3 regions of the Bacillus sp. NPDC094077 genome follow, and region 1 is predicted to be linked to each of the others. Evidence: riboswitches for the same ligand, from Rfam matches in the RefSeq annotation. Region 1 holds a riboswitch; each other region holds the start of a gene.

Region 1 (10,840 bases):
ATTAACGCTGCTAACATGACGCCCATACCAGCTGGTGTATTACGAATTAAAACAGAAACCATAAATGATATAGTTCCAACAACGATAGCAACAAACCAAGCTAATCCGTATGCCATTAAGATGTATTGCCACTGCGGAATAAGATGTACAAAATTCGTATTTAACGTTTCCTTATCAATGACGAATCCTGTTAACACAGGTAAATTCCATCCCGAGTACCCAAATACAAGCCCCGATAATACGTAAGCAAATACACCAACAAGGAGTAATATGAGAGAAATAAAAAATAACATCGTCACATATTTACTGAGAAGTATTTTCCATCGCCTTATCGGCCTTGTCAGCAACATTTTCATCGTTCCATCACTTCTCTCACCCGAAACAATGTCAATGGCGACAATCATTACAAGAAGCGGAATAAACAATGTAATTCCTTGTTCAATAAATGCCCTTACAAATGTCGGTGCCCCTGGTGCCATCGGGTTAATATCATGATCTAAATAATATTGTTGCTGTTCTACCCGTACTTTGAGCCAATCACGCCATTCTTCTGGCAATCTGGAATTGTTCAAACGGTTTTGAGAATCAACAATTTGCTGCTGCAATGATACTTTCCAATCAGTCGTACCAAGCCTTTTTTGTGTTGTTTCTATTTCACGATACTGCGCATACACAAAAAGTGGAATCAAGATTGCTAAAATAAGCATGACAACAAAAATACGTTTCTTACGATAAATTTTTTCCGATTCATTTAAAACTAGATTCGCAAATTCACGCATATTGCTCACCCCTTGTGAGTTCAATAAATAAATCCTCTAGTGTAAACACAAGTTCCTTAACGCTATGCACATCTATCCCATTTTCTACAAAGTGTTTATTCCAACTACTTATAGTTGCAATATCCATGCGACATAGCAACCGCTCACCTTCTATACTCACTTCTCTTACTTCTTCAGCATGATCTAACATATCTTTCGCTTTGGAAATTGGTGTAACAATCCACTCCACACGATCACTCGCTGTTTTAATCAATTCTTCAATCGGTGCAACGGTTATCATTTTTCCTTTATGAATAATAGCAACGCGGTCGCATATCATTTGCACTTCACTTAGTAGGTGACTCGAAATAAACACACTCATATTTTCTTCTTTTACAAGCTTATGTATAAATTCCCTAAGTTCACGAATCCCAGCTGGATCTAAACCATTTGTTGGCTCATCTAATATGAGTAATTTAGGATTCCCAAGAAGCGCTTGTGCAATTCCGAGGCGCTGCTTCATACCGAGTGAGTACGTTTTTACCTTATCGTGAATTCTTTCATCCAAATGAACCATTTTTGAAATTTCAATAATACGTTCATCTGATATACCACCAAGCATACGAGCGAATTGTTTTAAATTTTCCCACCCCGTTAAATATGTATACAGCTCCGGGTTTTCAACGATACTTCCAATTTGACGCATCGCTTCTCTGAAATTTTCCTTAATCGAATAACCACCGATAGAAATGGTACCCTCTGTCGCTTTAATCAACCCGACTAACATTCGAATCGTTGTCGTTTTCCCGGCCCCGTTTGGTCCTAAAAAGCCAAACACTTCTCCTTGCTTCACATCAAATGAAATCTTCTCTACAAGTGTCTTCTTTCCAATTACCTTCTTCACGTCTCGTACGGAAAGTATCGTCGTCATTTTACCCCTCCTTGTTCTAGTTTTAATTTACTTGCAACATTTTGAACTAATCTTTCTGCCATATATGTATACCCTACTTCATTCGGATGGAAATGATCAGAGTATAATAAATCTTTTCCACGGTTTTGGAATAAATCAAATGTCGGTGTAATATACACATTTTTATCGTTTAGCGCTAATTTTTCTAAAGATGCATTCCAATCTACAACAATGTTTGAAGACCCTTTTAAATCTTCTACGTCTTCAAAAGGATTGTATAAACCGAGCCAAAAAATAGGGCTATCCGTATTTAATTTACGAATTTCTTCTATAATTTTCTTCGCTTCATTTTGAAATGTTTCCGTATCAGGGCGATACGTCTCTAAATCTATTTTCCCAAGCGATTCCCATCCTGGGAATAAATCATTTCCTCCAATTGTTAAAACGATTACATCTGCTTGCTTAATTGAATATTGAGCACCACTACTCTCAATTTGTTTTAATAAGTCAGGCATTTTCGCACCACTCACTGCCAAGTTTGTTAATGCAACCTTTTGCTTATAATCTTTTTGTAAATCTTCTTTCATTCGTCCAATATAGCCAATTCCTTCTTTATCACCAACGCCGCGCGTTAACGAATCGCCTAAACTAACGATTTGTAACATTCCAGTTTTCTTTTTCTCTTTTGCCACTACATCGGTTTTCTTAATTAAATTTGAAGCTTTCGGATTTAATACATCATTTACACCTGAAACAAAGCCATATGCAAATAAACAAAAAGATGCAATTGTAATGAGTAGAATTACTTTTACCACTTTTGATCTCATATCAAAACCCCTTTTAGCCCTCATAGATTGTCCATAATTATACCAAACGAAATTTTGAAAAGCGATTTTCACACCTTCTCAATTACGTCGTTTCTCTATCTATTAACTCTGGTAATAACTCTTCATGCTTCACATCTAATTTCTCTTCATTAATCTTTTCATATAATAATTCAAACGCTTTTATCCCGACATTTTTACTAGGGTGCGAAATCGTTGTTATACCTAATATATCTGCCACCTCTTGATCATCACATCCGATAATCGTAATATCTTCTGGAATTCGAATTCCTTGTTTTTTCGCTTCTGTTACCATTCCCGCAGCAATATGGTTACAAGATACAAGGAACGCCGTTGGTTTCACAGGCATACAAGCCCACTCCCTGACTACATTACGTCCATCTTCCACCGTAAAACAACCTTTAAACTTCCAGGTCTCTAACGATGTTACGTTAATCTGTTGAAGCGAATCTTCATACGCTTTTTTTCGTCTTTGGCTATTAATACTATTACTTCTTCCAATACAATATCCAATACGTGTATGACCGGCATCTATTAAGCTTTTCATGCCGCGTGAAAAAACTTTATAGTAATCAATGTGCACACTTGAAATGAATTTCGAATCTATCTCTTCACACATAACAATTGGGCCAAACTTTGTATATTCTTCAAGTTTTTCCTTACTATTTGCCCGGGAACATATAATAACTCCATCAAGTTTTTTCATTTTTAACATATTCAAAATTTCTAGTTCTCTTTCCTCACTATAGTTCGTCTGACAAAGCATCATATTATAATTTTTCTTTGCGGTTTCCTTTGATATGCCCTCAATAATAGCGCTATAATATTGATCATTTACGTGCGGCAATAGAACGCCAATTATATTCGTTTTACCTTTCACTAAATGAATCGCATTCACATTTTGTGTATAATTTAATTCCTCTATAATCGCTAAAATTTCTTTTCGTTTCTGTTCATTTACGTACGGATGATTATTAAGTACACGTGAAACGGTTGAAACAGATACCCCAGCGAGTTCAGCAATCTTCCTTATATTCGTCATTCCATTCTCCCCTTCTCGCAAAAATTCTCACTTGACCTGGTAAGCTTTCCACAATATATCCTTTCCTAGCAAATACATTTAGAAAGGATATACAACTATGCTTCGATTCAAATTAGAATATATTTTTTTCATTGGTGGTTTACTCATTCTCTCCATCGGTATTAATATGATGACGACAATTACTTCCTTTGGACTTAGCCCTTATGATTCCTTCTTTATTGCACTATATCAAAATTTTGGGATAAGTATTGGTTTTTGGATTTTCATGATTAATTTTGCATTTACACTTATCGTACTCTTTTGGAATAAAAAACAAATTACCATTGGCACAATTGTAACGATGATCCTTATTTCTCTTTTTGTTGATTGGATTGGTTCCATCACAACTATTATGGACGCTATCCGCTCTCTTCCAAAATATATAACACTTATTTGTGGAAATCTATTCGTCGGGGCCGGCATTGGCCTTTATGTCTCTACAAATCTTTGTGCAGCACCTCAAGAAGCCTTCGTTTTAACTGTTGCCGAGAAAAAGAAATGGACATTTAGAAGAACGGAAATTTCATTAGCATTTTTATTTTTAACATTAAGCTTCTTATTAGATGGACCCATCTATTTTGGAACAATTATCTTGTCCTTTACAACAGGTTGGATTATTCAAGCATTTATTCAAATTGGTACGCAGATTTTAAATAGAAAAGAGCCTATTAAACAAGCTACTTAATAGGCTCTTTCTATTTTATTATAAGAGATACTACTTAGCATCTCCTTCAATTCGATAATTTGCTTTAACACAATCAATTTCTTCATACCCTTGCAATGTATGTAGAATGTACTCGTAATCCGCAAGAGAAGCACGATGCGTTACAATTACAATTTCTGCTTTCCCTTTCTCTTCAAGTGGCATTTGAATAATCTTTTCAAAACTAACACCACGCTCAGAGAACAATGATGTAATCTTTGCAAATACACCAATTTCGTCTTTCACATGAAGTCTTAAAAACTTTTTCACGATAATTTCATCTGGCTCTTTTAATACTTTTTTATACTGCGGAGATACCGCACTATTTCCGTTTACACCTAATCTAATATTTTGCATTACAGCAACAAGATCTGAAACAACCGCTGTGGCTGTCGGTAAGCTCCCTGCACCTGGTCCATAAAACATCGTTTCCCCTACCGCTTCACCATACACATATACAGCATTATATTCATTTTGAACTGCCGCAAGAGGATGAGTATTTGGAAGTAAAGTCGGTTCAACTGTAACCTCTAATTTTTCACCATCTCGCTTTGCAAGACCAATTAATTTAATTGTGTATCCTAAACTCTTACTATATTCAATATCTTCTTCTGTAATAGAAGTAATCCCTTTTACCTTCACATCTCCAAGCTCTACATTTGTAGAGAACCCGAGAGTAGCCAAAATCGTCATCTTTCTTGCTGCATCTAAACCTTCTACATCTGATGTTGGATCTGCTTCTGCAAATCCAAGCTGCTGGGCTTCTTTTAACACGTCGTTATATGCTCTCCCTTCGTCTGACATTTTCGTCAAAATAAAATTTGTCGTTCCATTTACAATTCCCATTACCTTTGTAATAAGATCTGAAGAAAGTCCCTCTACGATGCTCCGTAAAATCGGAATTCCTCCGGCCACACTTGCTTCATAAAATAGATCAGCCTGATTATCCTTTGCTACCGCTAAGAGTTCCGCTCCGTGTAACGCCATTAAATCTTTATTTGCAGTCACAACGTGCTTTCCACTTTTTAAAGCTTGTAAAATGTATGATTTTGCATCATCAATGCCACCCATCACTTCGATGACAACATCAATATTTGGATTATCCAAAATTTCATTTGCATTTTGTGTTAATAGAGTAGAAGGCACCTCGACCTCCCTCTCTTTCTCAATGTTTTGTACCAATACTTTCGTTACCTTCACTGGACAACCTACTTGGTGTATAAGTCGTTCTTGATGATCTGTAATAATACGAACTACCCCACTACCCACTGTCCCAAGACCTAATAATCCAACTTGAATTTCTTTCATAATACTGTCCACCCCTCAAAAATTGTGTTTAGATGAAATTATATGAGTAAAAAACCTGAAAAACAATATATTTTGAACATTCGGAAAAACAAAAGGTAATCTTTACAAAGAAAACGGTGCCACGTGTTACACAATCTTTCTCCCGCGTTAACGGGTAGTATAAGACTCCCACCTCAAAATTCGGCGAATGTGAGGAAGTTAGGTGGGGAGATCAGCTGCCCGTAACTGCCCGATTGGTTCAACTAATAATCGGTGGGGGAGGGACAAAACCCCCACTGATTAAAGTTTCACTTTATTTACAATATATAAGGGGTTTCTTGATACACGTAATAATTCAACCAATTAGAGAATAATAGATTTCCATGACTTCTCCACCTAACAAGCGGCTTCTCATCTGGATTATTATATTTAAAATAATTTTTTGGCACATCAATATTTAACCCTTTTTGACGATCTCTTTTGTATTCTTCTTTTAACGTATCACAACTATATTCGCTATGTCCGAGAGCGAAAACTTGCCTTCCTTCTTGACCAATAACAAGATGAACACCAGCTTCTTTAGAATTTGCTAATAGTGTTAATTCTTTCACCTCTCTAATATCACTCTCTCGTACTTCTGTATGACGAGAATGCGGAGCAAAAAACAATTCATCAAATCCCTGTAACAGTTTCACGTGTTGCTCGCAGACTTCATGCTCAAATACACCGAACATTTTCTTCTTAAGAGGATACTTTGGAACACCATAATGATAATACAAACCAGCCTGTGCCCCCCAGCAAATATGAAGCGTAGACGTTACATTCGTTTTTGAATACTCCATAATACGTTTAAGCTCTTCCCAATAATCTACTTCTTCAAAAGAGAGTGTCTCCACTGGCGCTCCAGTAATAATGAGTCCATCGAATTTCTCATCTTCAATATCACGAAATGTTTTATAGAAACTCGTTAAATGCTCCTGTGCTACATTGCGAGATAAATGTGATTCCATGTGAAGTAAATGAACATCTAGTTGCAACGGTGTATTTCCAATTAAACGAAGCAATTGAGCTTCTGTCTCTTGTTTTGTGGGCATTAAATTTAAAATAGCAATTTTCAAAGCACGTATATCTTGTGTTTCTGCTCGCTCCTTCGTCATTACAAAAATATTTTCTTCTTGCAGTACTTTGCGAGCTGGTAAATCTTTATCAATTATGATCGGCATGTTGTTTGCCTCCGACTAACGCTGCAGCTAAATCTGCAATAATATCAGAAACATCTTCTATACCAACCGATAAACGGATTAAATCAGATGTCACACCAGCTAAACGCTGATCTTCAGCACTTAATTGTCTATGCGTCGTACTAGCAGGATGTATAACGCAAGTTCTTGCATCAGCTACATGTGTTACGAGCGTCGCTAGTTTCACATTTGCGATAAATTCTTTTGCCGCTTCTAATCCTCCTTTAATACCAAATGTTAAAACACCACTAGCACCTTTTTTCAAATACTTTTGTGCTAAGGGGTAATTTTCATTACTATCTAATCCCGGATAATTCACCCATTCAATACGTTCATGATTAGCAAGCCACTTAGCAACTGCGAGAGCATTTTCACTATGACGCTCCATTCGTAAATGCAATGTTTCTAAGCCAATATTGCTAATATATGCATTGAATGGGCTCATACAGTTTCCATAGTCTCTTAATAACTGAACACGTGCTTTCACAATATAAGCTGCTGCTCCAAAATTTTGGATATAACTTACGCCGTGATAACTTGGATCCGGTTCGACAAGCTCAGGATATTTTCCATTCGTCCAATCAAAGTTTCCCCCGTCAATTACAACGCCGCCTAAAGAACTTGCATGACCATCGATATATTTCGTCGTTGAATGGACAATGATATTAGCTCCATGTTCAAACGCTTGGCATAAATAAGGAGTCGCTAACGTATTATCAACGATAAAAGGTACCTCTAATTCTTTTGCTGCAGCTGAAAATTCTTTAAAATTTAAAACGTTCATTGCTGGATTTCCTAACGATTCTGCATAAATGAGCTTCGTCTTATCGTTGGCAAGTGCTACAATTTCATCAGCTGTTAAATTTGGATTAAAGAACGTAACATTAATGCCAAGCTTACGCAAACTTACCCCAAATAAATTAAAAGTTCCTCCATAAACTGTTGAAGAACAAAGCAAATGATCCCCGCTACTACAAATATTTAAAACTGCTAGCATAATAGCTGCCTGCCCAGAAGCCGTTGCAACCGCTCCTACACCGCCTTCTAATTCCGCTAGCTTTTGCTCAAATGCAGCTAGAGTAGGATTTCCAATACGCGTATATATATATCCCTCTGCCTCTAAATTAAATAGTGCTGCTAAATCATCTGAAGTATCGTATTTATACGTTGTACTTTGATAAAGTGGCAAAACGCGCGGCTCACCATTCTTTGGTGTATAGCCACCTTGCACACAAATTGTTCCTTTTCCCCATGATTCTCCCATCTCTCATTCTCCTTTCTTTTATCCCGCTATTTGTGGGGATGGACAAAACCCCCACTGATTAAAGTTTCACTTTATGCAAAATAAAAAACTGCCCCTTTCCTGAAAACAAGAAAGGAGCAGTTTGAAAACACGCTCTAAGGGCTCTTTCTTATCTCTCAGGATTATTACCTGCAGGATTTGGCACAATTCCGTTATACGGCTGTTGCCAAGGTTTCATCGGGCCTGTCCCTCCACCTTTTCTTGATAAGACTATGCAATTACCGTTGATTTTATAGCAATAATTTCCTAATGTCAAATAGTTTTTCTGAATGTTCTAAATTAAAGTAAAACTTTAGTTAATGGGGTTTTGTCCATCGCCCACTGATTATTAGCCCGCAAATAGCGGGATAAATATTAATAGTTTCATACAAAATAACAAAAGAAATATATTCCATTCCCTTTCAAAAAAGACCTTTAAAAAACTCAAATTAGTCTATAGAATTAAGTAAGTTAATATCTAGATTCAAATTTTCACAAAAGCATACTAGATGTTGAATAAGCCACCCACTCAAAAAGATACTATACATATTCCATTCATTTTGCACTAGCATATTTAATCCTTTCTTACATAATGGAGGTATAACATGACAAATACAAAAGACATGCACTATATAATCGTCTTATATGGCATTCTTCTAGGGTCCATAGTAGGTGCTACAGTCTGGCTATTTTTAGTTACGATAAATATCGGAATCCACTTTATTTGGGGATACTTACCTAACGTTTTCTCTTCTCCCCCTTATTACACCCTTTGTGTAACAATAATCGGTGGTACCCTTGTTGGTTTATCACAAAAATACTTCGGTACATATCCACGCCTCATGCCAGAGGTAATGGGTGAATATAAAAAAACAGGTAGAATTGAATACCGTTTTGTCCATCAGGCTACTTTAACTGCGATTATTGTTTTAATATTTGGAGCTAGTCTCGGTCCAGAAGCCGCACTTGTTGGAATTATTGGCGGACTTTGCACATGGGTTGGTGATCGTTTTAAATTTGCTTTAAAGGGAATGAATGAACTAACAGAGGTTGGAATTGGTGCTACTTTAAGTGTCATTTTTAATGCACCATTATTCGGTTTCTTAGCTCCAAATGAAAATGAGGGTGAGCAAATTAACGAATTTTCTAAAGGAAAAAAAGCAATTGTATACTTAACTACTACTTTTGCAGGTTTTTCTGTTTATTTACTACTGAGTAAACTCGATAATCGCGGATCCTTTATTGTTGATTTTGGAGAAGGTTCACTTTCTTTCAATGAATGGATCGCATTTCTCCCGCTTGCTAGTATCGGTGCTATAGTTGGTTTCTTTTATTTCAAATTAGAATTTACATTAGAGAAGCTCATTCATCCTTTTACGGAATACAAACTTACACTTGGAATTATTGGTGGCATTTTATTAGGAATTGCGGGAACAGTTCTCCCGTATACATTATTTTCAGGGGAACACCAATTAAAAGAATTAGTAGTTGAATGGAGCCATTTATCTTTTTGGGTATTACTTCTTTCAGGCATTTTAAAATTATGCATTACTGCCGTTTGTTTAAATACAGGTTGGCGTGGCGGGCATATTTTCCCAATCATATTTTCCGGATCAAGTATTGGATACGCTATGGCTTCTATTCTCCCTATAGATCCAATAGCATCTGTGGCCATCGTAACGACAGCAATTTCAAGCTATGCGCTAAGAAAACCAATAGCTATAACATTGCTATTACTTATGTTTTTCCCGCTTAATTTACTATTACCAATGCTTGGGGCAGCAGCGATTGGTAATGCATTTCCGCTTCCTAAACGTAACGAAACTACAAATGAATAAAAATAGGCAGTGGGGGCGAAAACTCCACTGCCCATTTTTTTATTACACATGCTGCTTTAATAGAGCGTATAATTCTTCAAAATTATGCACTTCATATGTCGGTACAATCCCACTATCATTTAATTTCTTTTCTGGGTTAAACCAACAAGTATCAATTCCCGCTACATATCCACCTTTAATATCAGCACTTAACGAGTCCCCAATAATAAGCCCTTCTTCAGGAAAAAAATTAGGAATCCTCTCAAAAACATAATCAAAATACTCTTTCATCGGCTTTTGAAAACCTGTATCTTCAGAAACAAAAATACCTTTAAACAAGGAATGTAACCCTGCATTACGTAAACGTTTATCTTGCGTCTTAGAAACACCGTTTGTCACTATATACAAATCATACTCATTTTGAATTTGATTTATAAATTCAAACGCACCTTGTATGAGTTGATTCCCTTCTTCTAAGTAGCTACGATAATTATTTTCGAATAGTATCCCATCGACTTCTTCCCCATACTCTTTAAACAAAATGGAGAATCGTGTATTTACGACTTCATTTCGCGCTAGTTCACCTTTTTCAAAAGCATCCCAAAGACCTTTATTTATTTTTTTATAACGAGCTTCTATCTCATTTGTTAAAAAAATACCCTTCTCTTCAAAAAGCATCCGCAAAGCGATTTTCTCAGCCTTTTGGAAATCTAGTAATGTATCATCTACATCAAATAACAATGTTTTATATTTTTTCATAAACCTCTCACACTCTCTTTTCTACAAAAACAAATTTAAATAAATCGTATCATTCTTTCTTGTAAAAATAATAGGAGATATCTCATACTATAAACAGGGGTGAAAATATGAAAATCAGCAAAAATGAGGAAGAAATTTATCAACACATACAAAGTCA
Region 2 (10,840 bases), on a different contig from region 1:
TTGCACTATTTCTCTATATATATGACGAAACAATAAAAGAGTCCTTCCTTCTTTACAATTATTTTTTCTTTGTTTCATTTTTATGATTGAAACGTAAAGTTTATAATAAAATACACTTGGAAGCGCTTTCTATGTAATTTTTTATGTTATACTATATAAGTAGAACTTCGTAAAGAGGGTTAAAAAATGAATACAAAAATGATTAAAAAAGTAATTGAAGCATTAAAAGTATATGGCTTTCAGGATGTATCATTCTGTGACAAAACGAAGCAATTTTTATTTCATAACGAAACCGATATTATGAGCGGCTATGCAGAAATAACATATAGTAGTCAATTTGAAAAATTCAACGTACAAATTCATCCAATTGAAACACATCACCAAGCAGAGTTGCAAGAGGTTGAAAGACATATACAAGCTTGTATAAGAAAAGTGGAATATTTAAACGCACTTCTTACTGGGCAGACAAAACTAGATGATAAAATTATTATTATGTAAAAAAGAACGTGATAAACTCACGTTCTTTTTTCATTATACGTTCATCTTTTCCTTCAGTTGTAATCCTGTAACAGATTCTAATACATCTATCGCTTCTCCAAATGTCATATCAAAAATCGTCTTCTCTTCTATGTATGGAAATTGTCTGAAGCGCTTTTCTAACATTTTCACCGCATCTGATGTAAAGTTTGCACTATCGATGCCAAATTCTGTTTCAAGAAGAACGATCCAATCTAACACATGAAAACCTAATCCATTGACGAATGAAATAAGTTTTTTTTCTGGCTTTGAAGATAAGAATACATGTCGTTCCATCTCACTGAAAAGTTCTTCTCCCAAAATTTCTGCTAACTCATCATCATGTTCGCGTTCAATAATCTCTTCGTAGCCGTAATCGTCAACAAGCTCTTCTACCTCTTCACTATCTGCAAAAAGCAATTGGCTAAGAAGCGCATCTTTCTTAAATTCACTCTTTTGTACCACTTCTAAAAAACTTGTTTCCCATCCATTTTCTAATTTCATATTATATAGCTCCTTTATATACTTTCCTTATCATCACTGTACCCAAAAGATTATCTTTATAACCTTTTAAACAATTACTATTATTCCATATTATTGATAACATGAGATGCAAACTCCTCTGCATCCCCTTCAAAAATATTTACTTCTGGCAAATGGTAAAATGTTGTTTGCAGCGGGATTCCTTCATGATACATATATACTTTTTTCTCGAGCGCAATGGCCATTCCGAACTCTGTATGACTTCCATTTCCACCATCTAATATGAGTAAAAAGACATCGGCTTCTTGTATAGCATTCTTTTCTGCCTTACCAATTTCTCTTAATTGTTCTTGATTAACTGCTCTTTCATTTTTTGTCCAATCATATGTATGATGCCATCCTGCATTTTTCAGTTCATTGGCTACAGAACGTACAAGATGTTTATTTTGGAAACTTGAAGCAATATAAAATTTCATTTATATACACTCCTTAATTATGTATGGGGAAACTCCTTTTTAGCGTTACTTGTTATAGATATAATAAAAAAATCCCCATCTTTAGAACTTATTTGCGTTTAAATGATGGGATGTTTCATGGTCTTCTTTTATTTTTTTCTTTTTATAACTTTCATCAGCTAACATTTCTAATTCAGCTGTTATTTCTGACTTTTCAAGCTCTCTCTCTTGCGAAAATTTCCTTGAAATATAAACAATAACACTACCAACGTACAACACAAAGCATATAATAAGTGCAGTATTTTCATAGAGACTTAGCTCCAACACAGTCACTCCTAATCCATTCGTATTTTCACGCTTCATTAATTGGAATTTCCCTACTAACCATTTGCTATTGTAACATAAAAATATCAATTCTTGGAATCTTTCAGCCTACTAAAAGAGGCATGATTGTTTCATCATGCCTCTGAAATATGGTGAACAATCGTTTTAATCGCTTCTTTTCCATTGTATTTTTTTAATGCTGTTTTATACGTCTCATTGTTAAGATACAACTCTTCGACATGCTTTATAAGAGAGTTCACAGTGACGTCTTCTTCATACAATACGGAGGCATATCCTTGTCTTTCAAAGGACTCTGCATTTAATATTTGATCTCCACGACTTGCAAATTTTGATAAAGGAATTAAAACCATCGGCTTTTGCAATGTTAAAAACTCAAAAATTGCATTGGAGCCCGCACGTGAAATAACAAAATCTGTTACAGCTAATATATCCGGCAATTCTCCATGTACATATTCAAATTGTCTATATCCTTCTTTATCTTGTAAACTTTCATCAAGATTACCTTTTCCGCAAAGATGAACAATTTGATATTTTTTAAGAAGTTCTGGTAACGCTTCTCGAACCGTTTCATTAATTTTCTTCGCGCCCAAACTTCCTCCCATGATTGTAATAACTGACTTTTTACGTGAGAAACCTAAAAACGCTAAACCTTTTTCACGATTTCCCTTTAATACTTCTTCACGTACAGGAGATCCCGTATATATTACTTTTTCTTTCGGTAAATGTTTTGCTGCTTCTTCAAATGTAACAAATATTTTCGAAGCGAAACGGAGCGCAATTTTATTTGCTAGTCCTGGCGTCATATCAGATTCATGTAATAAAACTGGTACTCTATTTAGCCATCCTCCAATTACGACTGGTACAGATACGAAACCACCTTTTGAAAAAATCACATCCGGTTTTAGTTTTCGAATCCTTACATACGCATCCATAACACCCTTCATTACAAGAAAAGGATCTTTTATATTTTTCAAATCAAAATAACGGCGTAGCTTTCCACTTGCAATACTATAATACGGAATGCCTTCCTTTTCTATAATCGTTTTCTCAATCCCTTGATGAGAACCAATATAAGAGATGTCCCAATTCCGTTCTTGTAAATATGGAATAATGGCTAAATTAGGTGTTACATGTCCTGCCGAACCACCACCTGTAAAGACTATTTTTTTCATACGTCTCCCCCTTCTAGACTATAATACACTAAAATATCTTGCCTCAGGGTGAGAAAATACCATAGCCGTTACAGATGCTTCTGGCTCCATCATGAATCCTTCCGTTAATGAAATACCTATTTCCTCTGGACGAATTAAGCGAAATAGCTTTTCTTGATCCGCAAGTTCTGGACAGGCTGGATAACCAAATGACACTCGTATTCCTCTATATTTCGTGCGGAAGCGTTCTTCCATCGTCAATTCAGGTGAGTCTGGAATGCCCCAGCGATCACGGATGAGCATATGTGTTTTTTCAGCAAGTCCTTCTGCTAATTCAAGCGCTAACGATTGAATGGCATGACTACGCAAATAATCACCTTTCGCCTTCCACTCTTCAGCAATATCCCGAACTCCTTCCCCAACAGTAACAGATAAGAAAGCCACATAGTCCATCTCATCGCCAATAGGGCGTAAATAATCACCTAAAGTACGATATGGGGCCTTTCCTTGTCTTGGGAATGTGAAACGCTCTATCATACGCGTATGATCTTCTGGATCATATATTACAATGTTTTGTCCGTCGCTTTGCGCTGGAAAAAATTGATACACTGCTTTCGGTTTTAACCAAGATTGTCCTTCCTCCAATAATTCGTCTATTAAATCGTTTAATTCGTGTGCTCTTTTATCTCCCTCTTTCAAAAGCTTCTTCACATTTCCTTTTAATCCAAGGTGATGTCCAAGTAGCATTTGTCTATTTAAAAATGGAGCAAGATGTGCAACAGGAATATCACGTAATACAATTCGTTTTGTTGAACCAGGAACCATAACCGCTGATTTTGGTAACGGCTCAATTACTGCTGGAATTTCTACTTTCTTCTCCTCTTTTTTTACGATATGAAGATGACGTTCTTTTTTATCCTGCTTCATCTTCTCACGCTCTTCCTCTTTTTGAAGCTTATTAATAATATCAAGCCCCGTCATCGCATCGCTCGCATAACATACGAGCCCTTTATACGATGGAGAAATACGATTGTCTGTAAACTTTCTCGTTAACGCTGCACCACCTACAACAATTGGAATATCAATATTTGCCGCTTTTAAATCTTCAGCAGTCGTTACCATTTGTTGTGCTGATTTTACTAGCAATCCAGAAAGACCTATAATATCAGGATTCTTTTCTTGTACTTCTTGAACGATCCGATCCGAACGTACATTGATTCCTAAATTAATAATCTCATATCCGTTATTCGATAAAATAATTTCAACAAGATTTTTCCCAATATCATGTACGTCACCTTTTACAGTTGCTAATAATACTTTCCCTTTTTTCGCACTATCACTAGATTCCATATGTGGCTCTAAATAGCTTACAGCAGCTTTCATACTTTCAGCACTTTGTAATACTTCAGCAACGATAAGCTCATTATGATTAAATAATCGTCCCACCTCATCCATTCCTGTCATAAGTGGACCATTAATAATATCAAGAGGTTTTCTTCCTTCTGCAAGTGCCAGACTTAAATCTTCGTGTAATCCTTGCTTCGTACCTTCTACAATATAGTTGGCTAGTCTTTCATCAAGCGTAAGCGTTTCTTGTACAATAACATCTTTCTTTTTGGCCACACGATAAAAGTTTGTAAATTCTTCTAACGTCTCTTTCGTCGTTTCAAAAAGTAATGCATCTGCAAGACGTTTTTCTTCCTCTGGAATTGATGCATAGCGCTCTAATTTTTCCGTATTAACAATCGCGTAATCTAATCCTGCTTTCGTTGCATGGTATAAAAAGACAGAATTTAGTACTTCACGGCCAGCCGGTGGTAAGCCAAATGATATGTTACTTACACCTAAAATCGTTAAACATTCTGGTAATGCTTCTTTAATAAGGCGAATTCCTTCTATCGTCGCTGCCGCTGAACCGATATATTCTTCATCACCTGTCCCTACAGGAAACACGAGCGCATCAAAAATAATATCAGACGGGCGTATACCATACTTCTTCGTTAGTAGTTCATAACTTCTTTTCGCAATTTCTATCTTTCTTTCTGCACTAACGGCCATGCCCTCTTCATCAATTGTTCCTACAACTATAGCGGCACCGTATTTCTGAAGAAGCGGTGTCACTTTTTCAAAACGTTCTTCTCCATCTTCTAAATTAATTGAGTTGATAACAGCTTTTCCTTGAATATAAGTAAGGGCTTTTGCCATAACATTTTCATCTGTTGAATCAATCATAATCGGTACTTTTAGCACTTTCGTAACTTCTGCCAAAAATTTTTCCATATCTTCTATTTCATCACGATCAGGGTCCGCCATACAAATATCAATGATATGGGCATTTTTCTTCACTTGTGCTCTTGCCACTTCAGCAGCCTCTTCAAATTTCCCTTCTGCTACTAATCGTTTAAATTTACGCGATCCAATAACGTTTGTTCTTTCTCCAACAAATAACGGTCTCATAGAATCATCGTATTGCAATGCCTCTAACCCACTAATCCCATGCCCTTCTCGTTCATGGTGTTCACGTGGCTTAAGAGATGCTAGCGCTTCTTTCATCGCTCTTATATGTTCTGGCGTTGTACCACAACAACCACCGATAATATTAACCCATCCTTCTTCAGCAAAGCGCTTCACTTTTTCGGCGAGAGAAGATGGAGATTCATGATAATGTCCATCTTCATCCGGAAGACCTGCATTTGGATAACAAGAAATGTAACACTCTGATAAATCAGATAGAGAACGAATATGTTCCCTCATAAACTCAGGACCGGTCGCACAGTTTAATCCAACAGATAACGGCTTCATATGCTCTACTGATAAATAAAAAGCCTCAATTGTTTGTCCTGCCAGAGTCGTTCCCATTGGCTCAATCGTTCCTGAGATCATGATAGGCACAATTTTATTTATTTCTTCAAAAGCTGCTTGAATTCCAATATAAGCGGCTTTCACATTACGCATATCTTGACTCGTCTCAATGAGTAATACATCAACTTCGCCCTTCAATAATCCTCTCGCCTGCCTTGTATAGGCTTCAATTAGTTCTTCAAATGTAACTCCTCCTGTAACACTAATTGCTTTCGTTGTCGGCCCCATCGCACCTGCAACATATACTTCCTTCCCGCTTTCTTTAACAGCTTGCTTCGCCAAAAGTGATGCCTTTTCATTTAGTTCTTCGTCTAAATGAGACAACTCATAATCACTTAATACGATATTCGTCGCCCCAAATGTATTTGTTTCAATAATGTCAGCTCCAGCTTCAATATAAGCTTTATGAATCTTTAAAATTACATCTGGCCTTGTTTCTACTAAATATTCATTACAACCTTCGTACTCTTCTCCCCCGAAATCTTCCGCAGTTAAGTCCTCTTGCTGGATCATTGTACCCATTGCACCATCTAGTATTAAAATGCTATTTTGTAATCTTTCTTCTATACGCTTCATCAATTAATACCTTCTTTCACTTCTTGCTTCTCTCTCACATATTTAACGAGATGCTCTGTAATTTCATATTTTAAAAATGGTGTGATTAAGTATATACCGTTAAAATATTTTAATGTCGTATCAATTAATTCTTGTGAAATACGAATACCTTCCTCAATAGCTGCCTCTTTCGTTTCGTGTCCATCCATTCTCTCTCTTATTTCTTCAGGAAGAGTAATTCCCGGCACCTCAAAATGAAGAAAATCTGCATTCCGCTTACTTACTAATGGCATAATTCCAATAAAGATAGGCTGTTCCAAATGTTTTGTCGCTTCATATACTTCTTCAATTAAAGCGACATCATATATTGGCTGTGTTAAGAAATATTCCGCTCCAGCATCTATTTTTCGTTCCATTCGTTTTACAGCTGCTTTTAAATGTCTTACGTGAGGGTTAAATGCGCCACCTACAGAAAACCTTGTTGCCGGTCCAATTGATTTCCCTAAAATGGAACGTCCATCGTTCATTTCTTTAATCATTTTAATGAGCTCTATAGAGGACAAGTCATATACAGAAGTGGCACCCGGAAAATCACCAACGCGTGCTGGATCACCCGTTAAAGCTAGTACCTCCTCCATACCTAGCGCGGATAAACCTAGTAAATGAGATTGTAGTCCAATGACGTTATGGTCTCTACACGTTAAATGCGTCAATACTGGAATATCGTGCTTCGTTAATAATGCCCCCATAGCCATATTCGAAATACGTGGTGACGCTAATGAATTGTCTGCTAGTGTAATAGCGTCCGCCCCCGCTCTTTTCAGTGCTCTTGCGCCTTCAAAAAAACGCTGCGTATCTAGCGTTTTCGGTGGATCTAATTCCACTACAACTGTCGTTTGTTTCTTTGCCTTCTCTGCGAGAGTGACGTGAGCTTTCGAACGTTTTTCATGTGTATGAACTACTTTTGGTCTTTGAATCGTTTCCTTTTCTATTACAGGTGCAACATTTGCAATAGCACGCTTCATACTTTCAACATGTTCTGGAGTGGTACCACAACAACCACCCAATAACCGAATACCTTGTTCAATAAATTTTGGTGTCATCGCTTCGAAATAGGCCGGACTCCCTTCATATACGTAACGTCCCTCCACATAATTGGGGAGACCTGCATTCGGGTATGCTGACAAATAGCCATTTTGCGGAATCGATATCATTTTAAAAGCTTCCGTCATATGAAGTGGCCCGAGTTGACAGTTCAGTCCAACAACATTTGCACCGTAATCTAAAAGCTGCTTTAATATTTCATTTACATCATTTCCATTTTGAGTCGTACCTGCCTCATGTAACGCTAATTGGGCTACAATTGGAATATTCGTTTGTTTTCGTAACACCTTAACAGCATGGATTAATTCAAACTCATCATAAAAAGTCTCTAATAGTAATCCATCCACCTGTTCTTCTAATAAAGCACCTGCCTGTTCAAGTAGCATAAATTCTCTCTCCATATCAGTCGTTGTAACAGCTCCGATATGTTTCATACCACCAATTGTTCCTAAAATTGCATTTTTTTCTGTAACAGATGCTTTTGCAAGTTTTACTGCCGCTTTATTTATTTGAACAACTTGATTCTCTAATCCATACATACGTAATTTCGCTTCATTTGCCCCATACGTATTTGTTTGAATCACATCTGCTCCAGCAGCTACATATTGTTTATGAATCGATATAATTAAGTCTGGATCAGATATATTCAATTCTTCAAAACTACTTTGCAAACCATGTGAATGCAATAACGTTCCAACCGCACCATCACCTATTACAATTCCTTTTGATAATAAATCTAGTAATTTCACGAATCTCCCCTCATTTCTATCAATATAAAAACCCCCTCTTCACTTTGAAGAGGGGGACATAATTGTTCCGCCTCTTATTATGCAAAACATTCGTTTTGCAGGTATTAGCACCGTTTCAAACATTTCGTTTGAAGGTTGCCGGGTTTCACAGGGCCTTTCCCTCCACCGCTCTCAATAAGAGTTTGTCTATATATTTTATTTATGTAGCTAAAAGGAAATGCGTTCCCCTTTTAACAATGTTTGTTAATTTTTTAATAAATTTAGCATGCACAAATACAAAAGTCAATGACACTTGCGGAAAAATAAAAATTATTTAAAATAGAGTTGCAATTCAATTATCTTTTGATGTAAAGTTAAAACCATAATAAAATTTCATACGAACATTCTTATCTAGAGAGGTAGAGGGACTGGCCCTATGACGCCTCAGCAACCATTAACATTTGTTAATAAGGTGCTAATTCCAGCAAATTGTGAAAGATTTGACAGATGAGAAGAAGACTCTATTCAAACGAAAGCCTTCTTCTTAGAAGGCTTTTTTTATTTTATCCCGCTATTTGAGGGCAGTAAGACTCCCACCTCAAAATTCGGCTGGAGCAAAGAAGTTAGTTGGGAGTCGGACTGCCCGTAAAAGCCCGATTGGTTCAACTAATAATCAGCGGGGGATGAACAAAACCCCCACTGATTAAAGTTTCACTTTATATTCACTTCACTGTTCAATTTAAAAAGGAGGAATTTTCACATGTCAACTATTGAAACAAAACTAGCACAAATCGGAAACCGCAGCGAAACTACAACAGGAACTGTTAACCCGCCTGTTTATTTCTCAACCGCTTATCGTCACGAAGGAATTGGTAAATCTACTGGATTTGACTATTCACGAACAGGAAATCCAACTCGCGGTCTTTTAGAACAGGCAATCGCAGACTTAGAAAGTGGCGAACAAGGTTACGCCTGTAGTTCAGGTATGGCAGCTGTTCTCCTCGTCCTTTCGTTATTCCGTTCTGGAGATGAACTTATTGTATCTGAAGATTTATATGGGGGAACGTATCGCTTATTTTCTGAGCATGAAAAAAAGTGGAATGTTCGATGTAGATACGTAAATACACAATCTATTAAACAAATTGAGCAAGCTATCACAAATGAAACAAAAGCTATTTTCATAGAAACCCCGACTAATCCATTAATGCAAGTTACTGATATCGCAGCTATCGCAACTGTCGCAAAAAGACATGGACTACTTCTTATTGTAGACAACACATTCTACACGCCTTATATACAGCAACCATTAACAGAAGGTGCCGATATCGTACTTCATAGTGCAACGAAATATTTAGGTGGGCATAACGATGTACTAAGCGGACTTGTCGTTGCAAAAGGAAAGGAACTTTGCGAGGAAATCGCTCATTATCATAATGCCTCCGGTGCTGTCCTAAGTCCATTTGACTCATGGCTATTAATTCGTGGTATGAAAACTTTAGCGCTTCGAATGAGACAACATGAAGAAAATGCGAAAGCAGTTGTTGCTTATTTGAACGATGAAGACGGTGTGACAGATGTATTTTATCCGGGTAGAGGCGGTATGATTTCATTTCGTCTACAAGATGAAACATGGATTAATCCATTCTTACAATCTTTATCCTTAATTACATTTGCCGAAAGTCTTGGTGGTGTAGAAAGTTTAATGACTTATCCAGCAACACAAACGCATGCTGATATTCCTGAAGAAATCAGAACGGCAAACGGTGTATGCAATCGTCTTCTTCGATTCTCCGTCGGCATTGAAAATAGTAACGATTTAATTCAAGATTTAAAACAGGCCATTAAATTTGTAAAAGAAGGTGTAAGAATATGAGTTATTCTATAGATACACTCTTACTACACAACCAATATAAACATGATACACAAACCGGGGCTGTTAACGTTCCCATCTATAACACATCAACTTTTCACCAGTTTGATGTAGATACGTTCGGAAAATATGACTATAGTCGATCGGGTAATCCAACTCGTGAAGCTCTTGAAGATATTATCGCTTTATTAGAGGGCGGAACAAAGGGATTCGCCTTTGCATCAGGCATTGCAGCGATTTCTACTGCATTTCTCCTCCTTTCACAAGGCGATCACGTACTCATTTCAGAAGACGTATACGGAGGCACTTACCGAATTATAACTGAAGTACTCTCTCGTTACGGTGTTTCACATACATTTGTTGATATGACAAATGTAGAAGAAATCAAACAAAACATTAAACCAAATACGAAGCTCTTTTATGTAGAAACACCTTCTAACCCACTTTTAAAAGTGACAGATATCCGCGCTGTTTCTAAACTCGCAAAATCTATCGGTGCTCTTACTTTTGTTGATAATACATTTTTGACACCACTATTCCAGAAGCCACTTGATCTTGGTGCCGATGTTGTTCTTCACAGCGCTACAAAATTTATTGCTGGTCATAGTGATGTTACTGCAGGATTAGCAGTCGTAAAAGATGCCGAACTCGCTCAAAAACTTGGATTTTTACAAAATGCATTTGGTGCTATTTTAGGACCTCAAGATTGCTCTCTCGTACTTCGCGGTCTAAAAACATTGCATGTACGTCTCGAGCACTCATCTGCAAGTG
Region 3 (10,840 bases), on a different contig from region 1:
CTTTTTTGCTTTTATATAAAACGATGATATATACAGGAAGAGCTAAGAGTAGTGGTGCAATGGATCGTACAGTATGTTTTTCTGCTTCTAATTGGAGCGCATCTTCTTTTGGGAATTGTAACACTGATATGTTTGCAGCATCGCCAATAAAATATAGAAGTAATACAGTTACTATGTAACTTAAAAGTGCGATAAAGCTTCCGTATGAACTCAATGAAAATCCCTCTCTTGTTATCTATTTGTTATCATTGTATCACAATTGTAACAAAAATACACGGTTATATTTCAATGTTTTAACAAAATTCGACATGAAACGCCATATGTATTTATGGAAATGTGATAAAATTTATCGTTTCTATATGTATAGATGTCGAATAACACACAGTAATATTACGGATGTGTAACAAAATAATAAAAAACGAAGGTAATGAAATTACCTTCGTTTTTTATTATTTTGCCCATTCACTCACTTGCTCTACGCTCATTCGTGGTGCAGGGTGGCCTTTTAAAGTTGATTCACCAATTGTAATAAGCATAATTGGTACGTATCGAGATGCAACATTGAATTCTTCTGTAAGTGCTTGTGGATTGAAACCGCCAATAGCGCAAGTGTCCCAGCCAGTTGCTTTAGCTGCAAGCATAAGTTGCATTGCTGCTAAAGATGCATTTGAAAAAGCAGCATCTCTTGGGAATTGCTCACGAGTATATGCAGATTCAATGTTTTTAGCTAAGCGTTCTTTTGCTTCTTCTTTCATAAATCCTTGTTCTACAATTGGACCATAAACTGGTTCAATGTTTTTATAAGCTTCTAAATCACCTAAAATAGCGACTACGGCAGAAGCATCCAGAATTTGTTGTTGGTTATAAGCAATTGGATGTAATCGTTTTTGTACATCTTCTCCTTGGAAAACAAGGAATTTCCAGTGTTGCAAGTTCCAAGCAGAAGGTGCTTGTGCAGCTGCTTTTAAAATTTCGTGTAATTCTGTAGATGAAATTTCTTTGTCCGGGTTGAATGCACGTGTAGATGTGCGTTCATATAGAACGTTAAAAAAGTTGTCGTTTGTCATGATATATCCTCCAAATTACATATTAAATTATTAAAAAATAAATGTAATATATTCTACTTACATTTTGTAAGTTATCGAATTTAAGAATATAATACCTTTATTTTAATTGTCAAGTTTTACAGAGTAAGTTAGGGCATTCATACAAACGATACAGTTCCTATAATCATACACTAAAAAAGGAATTTATAGAGTGAAAAAGCGAAGATAACATTCTCAATTAGCTTGTTACTATATATCCCTCGCTCATTAAAATTTTTGGGAGAACAGCTTTTTATAAAATGTGTGTGAGGAATTCTGTAGAACAAGATATATGAAGTGAGTGAAGACTAGTGATGAACATACTACATTTTTTATTAGAGAATACGGTTTTCCAAAATGTATTACAAGATCTTCAGTTAAATGTCCTTTATATAGAAAATGGATGCACACATCAACAAACGATAGAAGATATCCATCCAAAATGTATGTTTATAGCAAATAGTTTTGAAGAAGGAGAACTATTGTTTCATAAGACTAAACCACATATTGTAATTCTGTATGTAACAGATTTTTCTCAAATAAAATATATAAAGAATATGTATAATCCACATAGTACATTCATTGTCATTTGGGATCAACAGATAACAAACGAGTTTACAGAGGTGCTTACGTTAGGAATACGTAATATTGTGATAGCCCCCGTAACTCCACAAGTAGTGTTAGAGGAAGTGAATAAGAGTTTGTATCAACTTTCTTTAGTGCGGCAAGTAAGTTTGCAACAAGAACTACTTCAGACGATGTTTGATTTTCAAAATGATCTATTATTTATAGTAGAAGATGATGAGATTGTTGATTGTAATACGAATTTTTTAGAGTTTTTCGGATATGAAAATTTGTTTGCTTATCGTGAGCAACATTTAGTATTTGCTGAACATTTTATTAGAGACAATGGATATTATTCAACGACTCATGATATAACATGGTTAGATGATACATTATCATATGATAGAAGAATTAAGATGTCGAATTATGAAGGGATCGTATCAACTTTTTTATTGCGTGCGACACCGTTGCCAGAAGATTTATCGAGATTTATTGTAAAGTGTACAGAGATTACAGAATTAGATGAAATCTATCAAGAGCAAGAAAGACTTGCTATGATAGATTCGTTGACAGAGATTTATAATCGTTTGAAGTTCCAACAAATACTAGAGGTAGAGTGGGACAATGTAATACGTAATGATGAAAAAATAGCACTCATTTTATTTGATATAGATAATTTTAAAACAGTAAATGACACATATGGCCATGATTTTGGTGACTTAGCATTAGTGCAACTTGCAGAACTTATGGAATCTAAAATAGAGCAGCAACATGTATTTGCAAGGTGGGGAGGAGAAGAATTCATTATACTAGTGACAAATACAGTAGAAAAAGAAGCGTTTCAAGTTGCGGAGTCATTACGGTTTTTCATTGAAACAAAGCAATTCTCTGGAATTTCGAAGTTAACAGCTAGTTTTGGAGTTGCGTTATATGAACAAGGGATAACAAGAGAAGAATTAATGCAACGAGCGGATATTGCATTATATGAAGCGAAAAAAAATGGGAAAAATCAGGTATGTATATATAGGAAAGAAAAAATGTGATTTTTCGCAACAAATTGTTGCGATTTTTTTTTATTGCCTGATAATAGAATATAGAGGACTATTTGTAATAATGGAGGAAGTATAGGATGATAAAAAAAATAATGATTATGTTTTCAGTATGCGCTATTATTTGCGGCGGAGTATATTACTTTCTTTTTAGTCCAAAGGAAGAAAAAGTATTAACCTCTAAAGTAACACCTGCTATTGATTCAAAAGTACAGGGGAGTATAGAAAAAAAAGAAGAAACCAAAATTGATTATGCTAGTATATCTCAAAAATTGGATCAGTATTTGGTAGAAAAACAATTCAATGGAACAGTTTTGGTGACAGATAAAGAGCGTGTTATATTGAATAAAGGATATGGATATGCTGATGTTCAAAATAAAATAGAAAATAAGCCACAAACAAAATATCGTATCGGTTCTATTACGAAAACAGTTGTTGCCACATCTATTTTACAGTTACAAGAACAAGGGAAATTAAACATTCAAGACAATGTAAATAAATATATTCCTTCGTTTCCAGCGGATAAAAACATTACTGTATATCATTTATTAACACATACATCAGGTTTACCACAAAGTGGAAAAGGAAAGGTGAATGCAGCTTCACGTATACACTTGATAAATTGGATTGGAAGTCAGAAATTAAAATTCCCACCAGGAACTGGTTGGAATTATACGGATTATAATTATATGGTGCTCGCTTATATTATAGAAAATATAACGAAAAGACCTTTAGGAGATTATGTAAAGGAAAATATATTTGCGAAGGCAGAGATGCATGAATCAGGTATGGGGAATATGGTGCCTGGAGATCAAAATTTTACAAAGGGTTATGTAAAGAAAGATCAAGCACTTGTACCGGCACAACCATTAAACATGGCCTGGTTATATGGTTGTGGTGAGATGTATACAACAGTTGGGGATATGAAGAAATTAGACGAAGCAATTCTAAATGGCAAGCTTCTCTCAGAAAAAAGTATACAAGCGATGTTTACGCCGTCACAAGAGAAAAATTATGCATTTAGCTTTTATATAAATCCGGATTATTTCCATAATCATGGTGTAGTCTCTGGTTGGAATACGTTTAATAATTTCAACAAAGAAAAAGGAACATTTGTTATGTTATTTTCAAATGTAAAGAATGGTTTGGATGATGAATTTAATAAAGAATTTCGAAAGATGGTAAATGATTTATTAGAACAAAGGGGATGAGAATATGGAAAACAAAATTTTATCAATAGGTTTCATCGGTATTGGTGTAATGGGAAAAAGTATGGTTCATCATTTAATGCAAGATGGTCATAAAGTATATGTATATAATAGAACGAAAGCGAAGACAGATTCTTTAGTGCAAGATGGTGCAAATTGGTGTGATACACCGAAAGAGCTAGTGAAGCAAGTTGATGTTGTAATGACGATGGTTGGATATCCTCATGATGTAGAAGAAGTGTACTTTGGGATAGATGGAATTCTAGAACATGCAAACGAAGGTACGATAGCAATTGACTTTACGACATCTACACCAACGTTGGCAAAACGTATTAATGAGGCTGCGAAAAGCAAGAATATATATACGTTAGATGCACCTGTATCTGGAGGGGATATTGGGGCGAAAGAAGCTAGACTCGCAATTATGGTCGGTGGAGAGAAAGAAATATATGACAGGTGTTTACCATTACTTGAAAAACTAGGAACAAATATTCAGTTACAAGGACCAGCTGGGAGTGGACAACATACAAAAATGTGCAATCAAATTGCGATTGCTTCCAACATGATTGGAGTATGTGAGGCTGTTGCTTACGCGAAAAAGGCTGGCCTGAATCCAGATAAAGTATTAGAGAGTATTTCAACAGGTGCAGCAGGTAGCTGGTCATTAAGTAATTTAGCTCCTCGAATGTTAAAAGGAGACTTTGAGCCAGGGTTTTATGTAAAACATTTTATGAAAGATATGAAAATTGCTTTAGATGAGGCTGAAAAATTACAATTACCAGTACCAGGTTTAAGCTTGGCGAAAGAATTGTATGAAGAGTTAATTATGGATGGTGAAGAAAATAGCGGAACACAAGTGTTATATAAAAAATATATAAGGGGGTAAACGAGATGGATCTTCAAAAGTTTGATGAGATGATTGATGCTGTACAGCGAGCAACTTGTATACAAATAAATGAAAAACAAAGAGAAGCTTTTAAGAAAAAATATGATTTTGAACCAAACTTTGAATATGGAAGAGATGAGAAGGGACATTATGTCATTCGAACTTCAAAAAAGATGTTAGAAGAAATGGAATTCTATTTGGCATTGAAATATGATCGTGATGGAGTTGACCTTTATATGCAAGCTGAGATTGACGGTATATGTCATGTATCTGTTAGCTATAGTGAAGACGCGCTACATCTACAAGAATTGTTTCAATTTCTAGAAGAAAATAAATAAAAGTCCTCATTTGAGGACTTTTATTTATTTAGGCAGATGTCTTTAATTCTTATAATTATAAGTTGGAAGCTCGACGGCATCGTTCAATTGGGAATGGAATAACTTGTGCAATATGGTTAGGACCGAATTGTTTTGCACGAGCATGGCGTAATATATAAAATGCACACAGAATCGAAACAGGAATAGCACCGAACAAACCAAAAAATAAAGCGCTTACACAAGATGCGACAAAGCCTAAAACGCCAACTTCTAACTCTTCCATAATAGCTCCTAAAATAACAGGAAGTGCTCCACACGCAACCCCTAGTATAAGTGCGATAAGTAAACTCATGATTATCCCCCTCTGCTTGCGATATTTTTTTCCTTTTTAGTTAATTGTAGTATATCATATATAAAACAGAATTTTCAGAAAAAATTCAAAAAAAGTTCAATAAATGTTCAAAAAGTGTTGAGAAATACACTTGAAAAATCGAGGAGGATAGCTTGTCTTTTGAAACGAGAGGGATTATGCTTTTGAGTAAATAAAAAATCAGGCTTATTTCATTTTCTGAAATAAGCCTGTTCCATAGGAGGATGTATATATGTAGAGTGAATAAAAGGTTGGAAAAGGGGGTCCAAATCCTTTTATTCAACTAACTACCTTAATAGATTGGAACCCAGCCTTCAGTTGTAACGAAAATACGAATAGCTACAACTTGACGATCATCTTGCAAGGTAAAATAATGTCTTGCATTTTCAGGAACAGATATTAGATCGCCTGGCTCAAGTTCAACGTCAAAAAATTTCCCATCTTTGCCTTCAATAGCAAAGATGCCATGACCACTGACAATAAAACGAACTTCATCATCAGTATGATGGTGTTCTTTTTTGAAATTAATTAATAATTCATCAAGGTTAGGTGTGCTACTTGAAAGTGAAATTACATCATGTGCTTTATAACCTCGGCGTACTGAAACATCAGCGATTTCTTTTGAAAACACCGCTAATATTTCAGCTTTGTTTTCATCTGCTAACGAATAATTTTCTTTTAAATGAGTAGGAAGTTTAGAGATGTTCCATTTCTCATATAAAACTTCTTCCTCTTGTAGAAATTTTGATACTTCTACTTCATTTTCAATGCGAGTATTTACTTCATGAATACGAATTTGCGCCATTAGAAACGCCTCCTTGAATTGATAATAGTTTTATATGAAATTGGAATAAAAACTCATAAGCTTCTAATTTCTTCTTTGCATCAAAGCTATCTCGGCCCCATACGGTAATGCCATGGTTTCGAATTAATACTGCTCCCGAATCCTCGTGTATATGTTGTCGGAAGTCCTCTCCAAGCGTTGGGATATGAGCATGGTTTTCAATAATAGGAATGTTAATCGTTGCACCTTCTTCCCAAATATCAAGAGCTTTAATAATTTCTTGATTTTGAAGGGTGACTTTATCACTATACAAATTTGTGATGACATTGTTATCAGTTGTATGAACATGAAGTACGCACCCGGCATTGGTGTTGTTATAAATATGTGTATGTAATATTGTTTCTGCTGAAGGGCGTAATTCAGTCTCCAAAACGGGAACTCCTAGATGATCTACTAATATAAAATCATCTGGAGTGGTTTTTGTTTTATCTTTACCGCTTGCTGTAATAAGGAATGTAAGTGGCTCATGACTAACTTTTATAGAAATATTACCACTTGTTGCTGGAAACCAATTTCGAGTTGTTAATTCTTTTTTTATCTCGCTTAAGTCATACCATTGACGAAAAAGTTGTTTCATGAGTTCACCTCCAATAAATGTTTTAATGCAGCTTGAACATCGTAAAACGTTTCAAAGGGGGTATAAGCAATATGATGTTCTTCACACTTTGTAATAAGGAAGTCGCGAGCGAATACGCTATCAGCTTGTTTCGCAGCTTGTAAATCAGTAATAGAATCTCCAATTACAATATGAAAGTCGTTTGTATCACTTAATTTGCGGATTAAAGATGATTTACATAATCCGCAATGATTTTGACAATGATGATCACAAGGATGAGGCCACTTAACTGTAATATATTCTTCTGAAAAATCTGTTTTATTACAATAGATTTGCTCTTTTGGAATAATTCCTTGTAAGAGTGGATAGACGAAGAAATCCATTCCACCTGATATAACGTAAAAAGAAATATTATTTTCATTTACAAATTGTATAAATTCATAAAAACCACTACGAATTTCGGCAGTTTCTTTTAAAAATTCATTTATATCATCGTGTAGATTAGTAGGTAGCAATTGAAATAATTGAGAAACGCCTTCTTGAATAGAAAGCTCTTGTGATAAAATTTTTTGTTTTACTTCTTCTGCTTCTGGAGGTGCAAATCTTTCCATAATGGACATGATATTATCGTTATTTGTAATTGTACCATCGAAATCACAAAATACTTGAATACTCATAATTTCACCTCATGTGAAGGATTTCCCCATATTTGTAGTGCGCTATGTAAATTTATTTCATTTACTTCATGGAGTGGTTTACTTTGCAAAGTAGCTTCAATTGCAGCACGGAAAGCTTTGCCGCCACCTTGTGCCCCATTTGGATGGCCATGTATCCCCCCGCCGGCATTAATAACAACATCTTTACCGAAATCTCGTAAAATAAAAGGAACGAAACCAGGATGAATGCCAGCAGATGGGACAGAAAAACTTTTTTTGAAAAATGCATCTTCCTCAGTTAAATACTTTGAAATGTCAAGAGCTTCTTCTTTTTCTAACGCAACGTTTCCGTATGGAGATGGGAATAAAGAAAAATCTGCACCAGCATAACGAAGTAGCTTTCCAAGTAATAATGGAGATGATACCCCGTATAACTTTGATGCTGAATAAGCACCGCTTACAGCAGGGTGTGCCATAATTGGAACTGGGATTTCATCATCTTCTGCAAGTGATTGTAGTACATCTAGTCCATAAGCAAATACATTAAATAATAGAATATCAGCACCAGCTTGCACTGCGCGTTTCGCATTTTCTTTTAAGTTGAAAGTTCGCCCTGTTAAATTTACTGCATATAACGTTTTATGGCCGTATGTTTCGTATACTGACTGTAAAACTTCTTTTCCAGAAACAATTCGCTTCGTAAGTGGTGTTAATGTATTCTCAAATAAAATTTCATCATCCTTTACGATGTCCACACCACCAATTGCTTGATCGCGTAATTGAGTTTTTAAGTAGCCAATATTTCGCCCAATCATTCCTTTAAAAATGCTCATTAAAAGGGGACGATCATATACTTGTAAAAGGTTTCGAATGCCATCTACACCAAACCTTGGACCAGGAAAATGCTTTTTTAATTCGTCTGAAAAAGTTAAGTCAATTAATTTCACTTCGCCATCAAGTGATAGCTTTCCGAATGTAGTTGTTAAAATAGCTGGTAAATCTGGACTGAAATTTAATAATGGGTATTCGACTTTAATAATCCCGCGTTTTACTTTTTTACGTAGATACGAATTGATATGTTCTTGTTCATCTAATTCCTCAATATGAATGACGTTGCCTTTATGCTGTTTTAATTGTTCTTGCAATAAGTGTGGCAAATGAGTCCAAGAGCCAATTGTTAAACCGAGTGCAATTTGCTCAGCTTTTTTTTCTAAGTTATGTGAATCGTCATGGATTAAATACGTCGCTATAATTCCGCTCATTGTTATAACCTCCTAGTTAAATAAAAAAACCTCTCAGCTAAGGAGAGGTTTTTTTACAACCAGCTCCTTATCTGTCAGCGTAATGCTGCGAGAATTAGCACCGTGTCTACAATTGTAGATCGGTTGCCGGGCTTCGTCGGGCTCGTCCCTCCACCTGCTCTTGATAAGAAGTATTTAGAAATGTTTTAATTTTTAAGATAACTGAATTTTGTCAGATATTTTTCATGTTGTCAATGACTTTTTGAAAATTTTTAATTTATCAATTCGATTAATTGCTTCTCGTAATCGGTCCTCTGTATGTAAGAGCCCAACACGGACATACCCTTCGCCGTACTCACCAAATCCAACACCTGGAGCAACTGCCACATGTGCTTGTTCTAGTAAAATATTAGAAAATTGCTCAGATGTATAGCCTTTTGGTACAGGAAGCCAAGCAAAGAACGATCCTTTTGGAATATCTACATTCCAACCAATCGAGTGACAAGCCTCTATAAGAGCATTTCTTCGAGATTCGTAACTATTTACAAGGTCTATTACACAAGACTGCGAACCTAATAGCGCTTCGCGGGCAGCATCTTGAACTGCACCAAAAATACTAACATACATATGATCTTGCAGTAGGTTAATTGTTTCGATGACACTTTTATTCCCAACTGCAAAAGCAATACGCCAGCCAGCCATATTGAAAGTTTTTGATAAAGTATAAATTTCAATTCCTGTATCTTTGGCGCCGTCTGCTTGCAAGAAACTAACAGGCTTTTGACCATCAAATCCGATAGCACCGTAAGCAAAATCGTGAACAACTAATATATTATGTTTATTAGCAAAATGAATGGTTGCATCAAAAAAATCTTTTGATGCAGTAGCACCGGTAGGATTATTTGGATAGTTTAAAAACATTAACTTTGCGCGCTCAGCGATAGAGTCATCAATTTTCGTATAATCCGGTAAAAAATTATTTTCTGCAATAAGTGGCATCGTTTCAAAGTGTGCTTTTGCTAAAGCAACTCCTGATAAATAATCTGGATAGCCTGGATCTGGAACGAGAATAGTATCTCCAGGGTTTGTAAAACAAAGTGGTAATTCTACTAATCCGGCCTTTCCACCAAACAAAATAGCAACTTCAGTTTTTGGATTTAGTTCTACGCCATATTCACGTTTATAGAATGTTGCCACGGCTTCTTTTAAGCTTTCATGTCCGCGAAATGGCGGATATTTATGATGAATGGCCTTTTCGGCAGCATCTTGCAAAGCTTTTACGATATGCTGCGGGGTTGGTTGATCTGGATTACCTTGACCTAGATTAATAACATCGTGACCAGCTACAACGACTTTGTTAACTTTTGCAACAAGCGAAGCGAAAAATTGTGTTGGTAATGATGTTACTATCTCAGAAGGTTGAAATAATTTCATACTTTCCACCTCTTTTGAAAGTTGTTACAATTCTAGTGACAAATGATATAATCTTTCCAGTATTTTGTAAAGAAAAAATTAAGAATGGGGCTGGCAAAATGAAAGTCGCATGTATTCAAATGGATATTGCTTTTGGAGATGTGGAAAACAATATTGAGAATGCTAAAAATAAAATAAACGAAGCGATGAAGGAAGGACCAGACGTTATCGTCTTACCTGAACTATGGACAACAGGATATGATTTAACGAGGCTTTCTGAAATCGCAGATATGGATGGAGTGAAAACAAAAGAAAAGTTGAAAGAGTGGGCGAAGCAATATGGTGTACATATTGTTGGTGGCTCCATAGCAAAGCAAACAGAGCAAGGTGTTACAAATACAATGTATGTGGTAGACAATGAGGGCCAGTTAGTCAATGAATATAGTAAAGTGCATTTATTTCAGCTTATGGATGAACATAAATATTTAATAGCTGGTAATGGGACAGGTGAATTTACGCTCGATAATGTAGAGTGTGCTGGCACAATTTGTTATGATATTCGTTTTCCGGAGTGGATGCGTGTCCATACTGCCAAAGGTGCAAAAGTTTTATTTGTTGTAGCAGAATGGCCATTAGTTCGTCTAGCACATT

Evidence for each region. A riboswitch is a leader RNA that binds a small molecule or an ion and turns the genes downstream of it on or off. The one in region 1 is predicted to bind S-adenosylmethionine.
Region 2: another riboswitch for S-adenosylmethionine. It lies ahead of ACQKNR_RS03955 (bifunctional homocysteine S-methyltransferase/methylenetetrahydrofolate reductase); the one in region 1 lies ahead of ACQKNR_RS24965 (bifunctional O-acetylhomoserine aminocarboxypropyltransferase/cysteine synthase).
Region 3: another riboswitch for S-adenosylmethionine. It lies ahead of mtnW (2,3-diketo-5-methylthiopentyl-1-phosphate enolase); the one in region 1 lies ahead of ACQKNR_RS24965 (bifunctional O-acetylhomoserine aminocarboxypropyltransferase/cysteine synthase).

Annotation. Positions count from the first base shown of each region.
Region 1 is NZ_JBNNUF010000016.1:26,437-37,276, reverse strand. It holds gene ACQKNR_RS25000 (ABC transporter permease subunit) at 1-779, opposite strand, end outside; gene ACQKNR_RS24995 (ABC transporter ATP-binding protein) at 772-1,689, opposite strand; gene ACQKNR_RS24990 (SGNH/GDSL hydrolase family protein) at 1,686-2,567, opposite strand; gene ACQKNR_RS24985 (LacI family DNA-binding transcriptional regulator) at 2,578-3,555, opposite strand; gene ACQKNR_RS24980 (YczE/YyaS/YitT family protein) at 3,653-4,279, shown strand; gene ACQKNR_RS24975 (homoserine dehydrogenase) at 4,310-5,605, opposite strand; gene metA (homoserine O-acetyltransferase MetA) at 5,902-6,807, opposite strand; gene ACQKNR_RS24965 (bifunctional O-acetylhomoserine aminocarboxypropyltransferase/cysteine synthase) at 6,791-8,089, opposite strand; SAM riboswitch class I at 8,235-8,339, opposite strand; gene ACQKNR_RS24960 (chloride channel protein) at 8,713-9,945, shown strand; gene ACQKNR_RS24955 (YjjG family noncanonical pyrimidine nucleotidase) at 9,988-10,683, opposite strand; gene ACQKNR_RS24950 (transcriptional regulator YeiL) at 10,791-10,840, shown strand, end outside.
Region 2 is NZ_JBNNUF010000001.1:752,571-763,410, forward strand. It holds gene ACQKNR_RS03925 (hypothetical protein) at 187-498, shown strand; gene ACQKNR_RS03930 (hypothetical protein) at 532-1,020, opposite strand; gene ACQKNR_RS03935 (nucleoside 2-deoxyribosyltransferase) at 1,101-1,475, opposite strand; gene ACQKNR_RS03940 (DUF3966 domain-containing protein) at 1,557-1,817, opposite strand; gene murG (undecaprenyldiphospho-muramoylpentapeptide beta-N-acetylglucosaminyltransferase) at 1,913-2,971, opposite strand; gene metH (methionine synthase) at 2,990-6,388, opposite strand; gene ACQKNR_RS03955 (bifunctional homocysteine S-methyltransferase/methylenetetrahydrofolate reductase) at 6,388-8,220, opposite strand; SAM riboswitch class I at 8,292-8,401, opposite strand; SAM riboswitch class I at 8,604-8,713, shown strand; gene metI (cystathionine gamma-synthase/O-acetylhomoserine thiolyase) at 8,960-10,072, shown strand; gene metC (cystathionine beta-lyase) at 10,069-10,840, shown strand, end outside.
Region 3 is NZ_JBNNUF010000001.1:564,930-575,769, reverse strand. It holds gene ACQKNR_RS02875 (hypothetical protein) at 1-214, opposite strand, end outside; gene ACQKNR_RS02870 (nitroreductase family protein) at 450-1,067, opposite strand; gene ACQKNR_RS02865 (GGDEF domain-containing protein) at 1,400-2,692, shown strand; gene ACQKNR_RS02860 (serine hydrolase) at 2,779-3,909, shown strand; gene ACQKNR_RS02855 (NAD(P)-dependent oxidoreductase) at 3,914-4,792, shown strand; gene ACQKNR_RS02850 (DUF3909 family protein) at 4,798-5,130, shown strand; gene ACQKNR_RS02845 (hypothetical protein) at 5,186-5,461, opposite strand; gene ACQKNR_RS02840 (1,2-dihydroxy-3-keto-5-methylthiopentene dioxygenase) at 5,772-6,284, opposite strand; gene ACQKNR_RS02835 (methylthioribulose 1-phosphate dehydratase) at 6,262-6,900, opposite strand; gene ACQKNR_RS02830 (2-hydroxy-3-keto-5-methylthiopentenyl-1-phosphate phosphatase) at 6,897-7,556, opposite strand; gene mtnW (2,3-diketo-5-methylthiopentyl-1-phosphate enolase) at 7,553-8,797, opposite strand; SAM riboswitch class I at 8,862-8,967, opposite strand; gene ACQKNR_RS02820 (pyridoxal phosphate-dependent aminotransferase) at 9,020-10,210, opposite strand; gene ACQKNR_RS02815 (carbon-nitrogen family hydrolase) at 10,225-10,840, shown strand, end outside.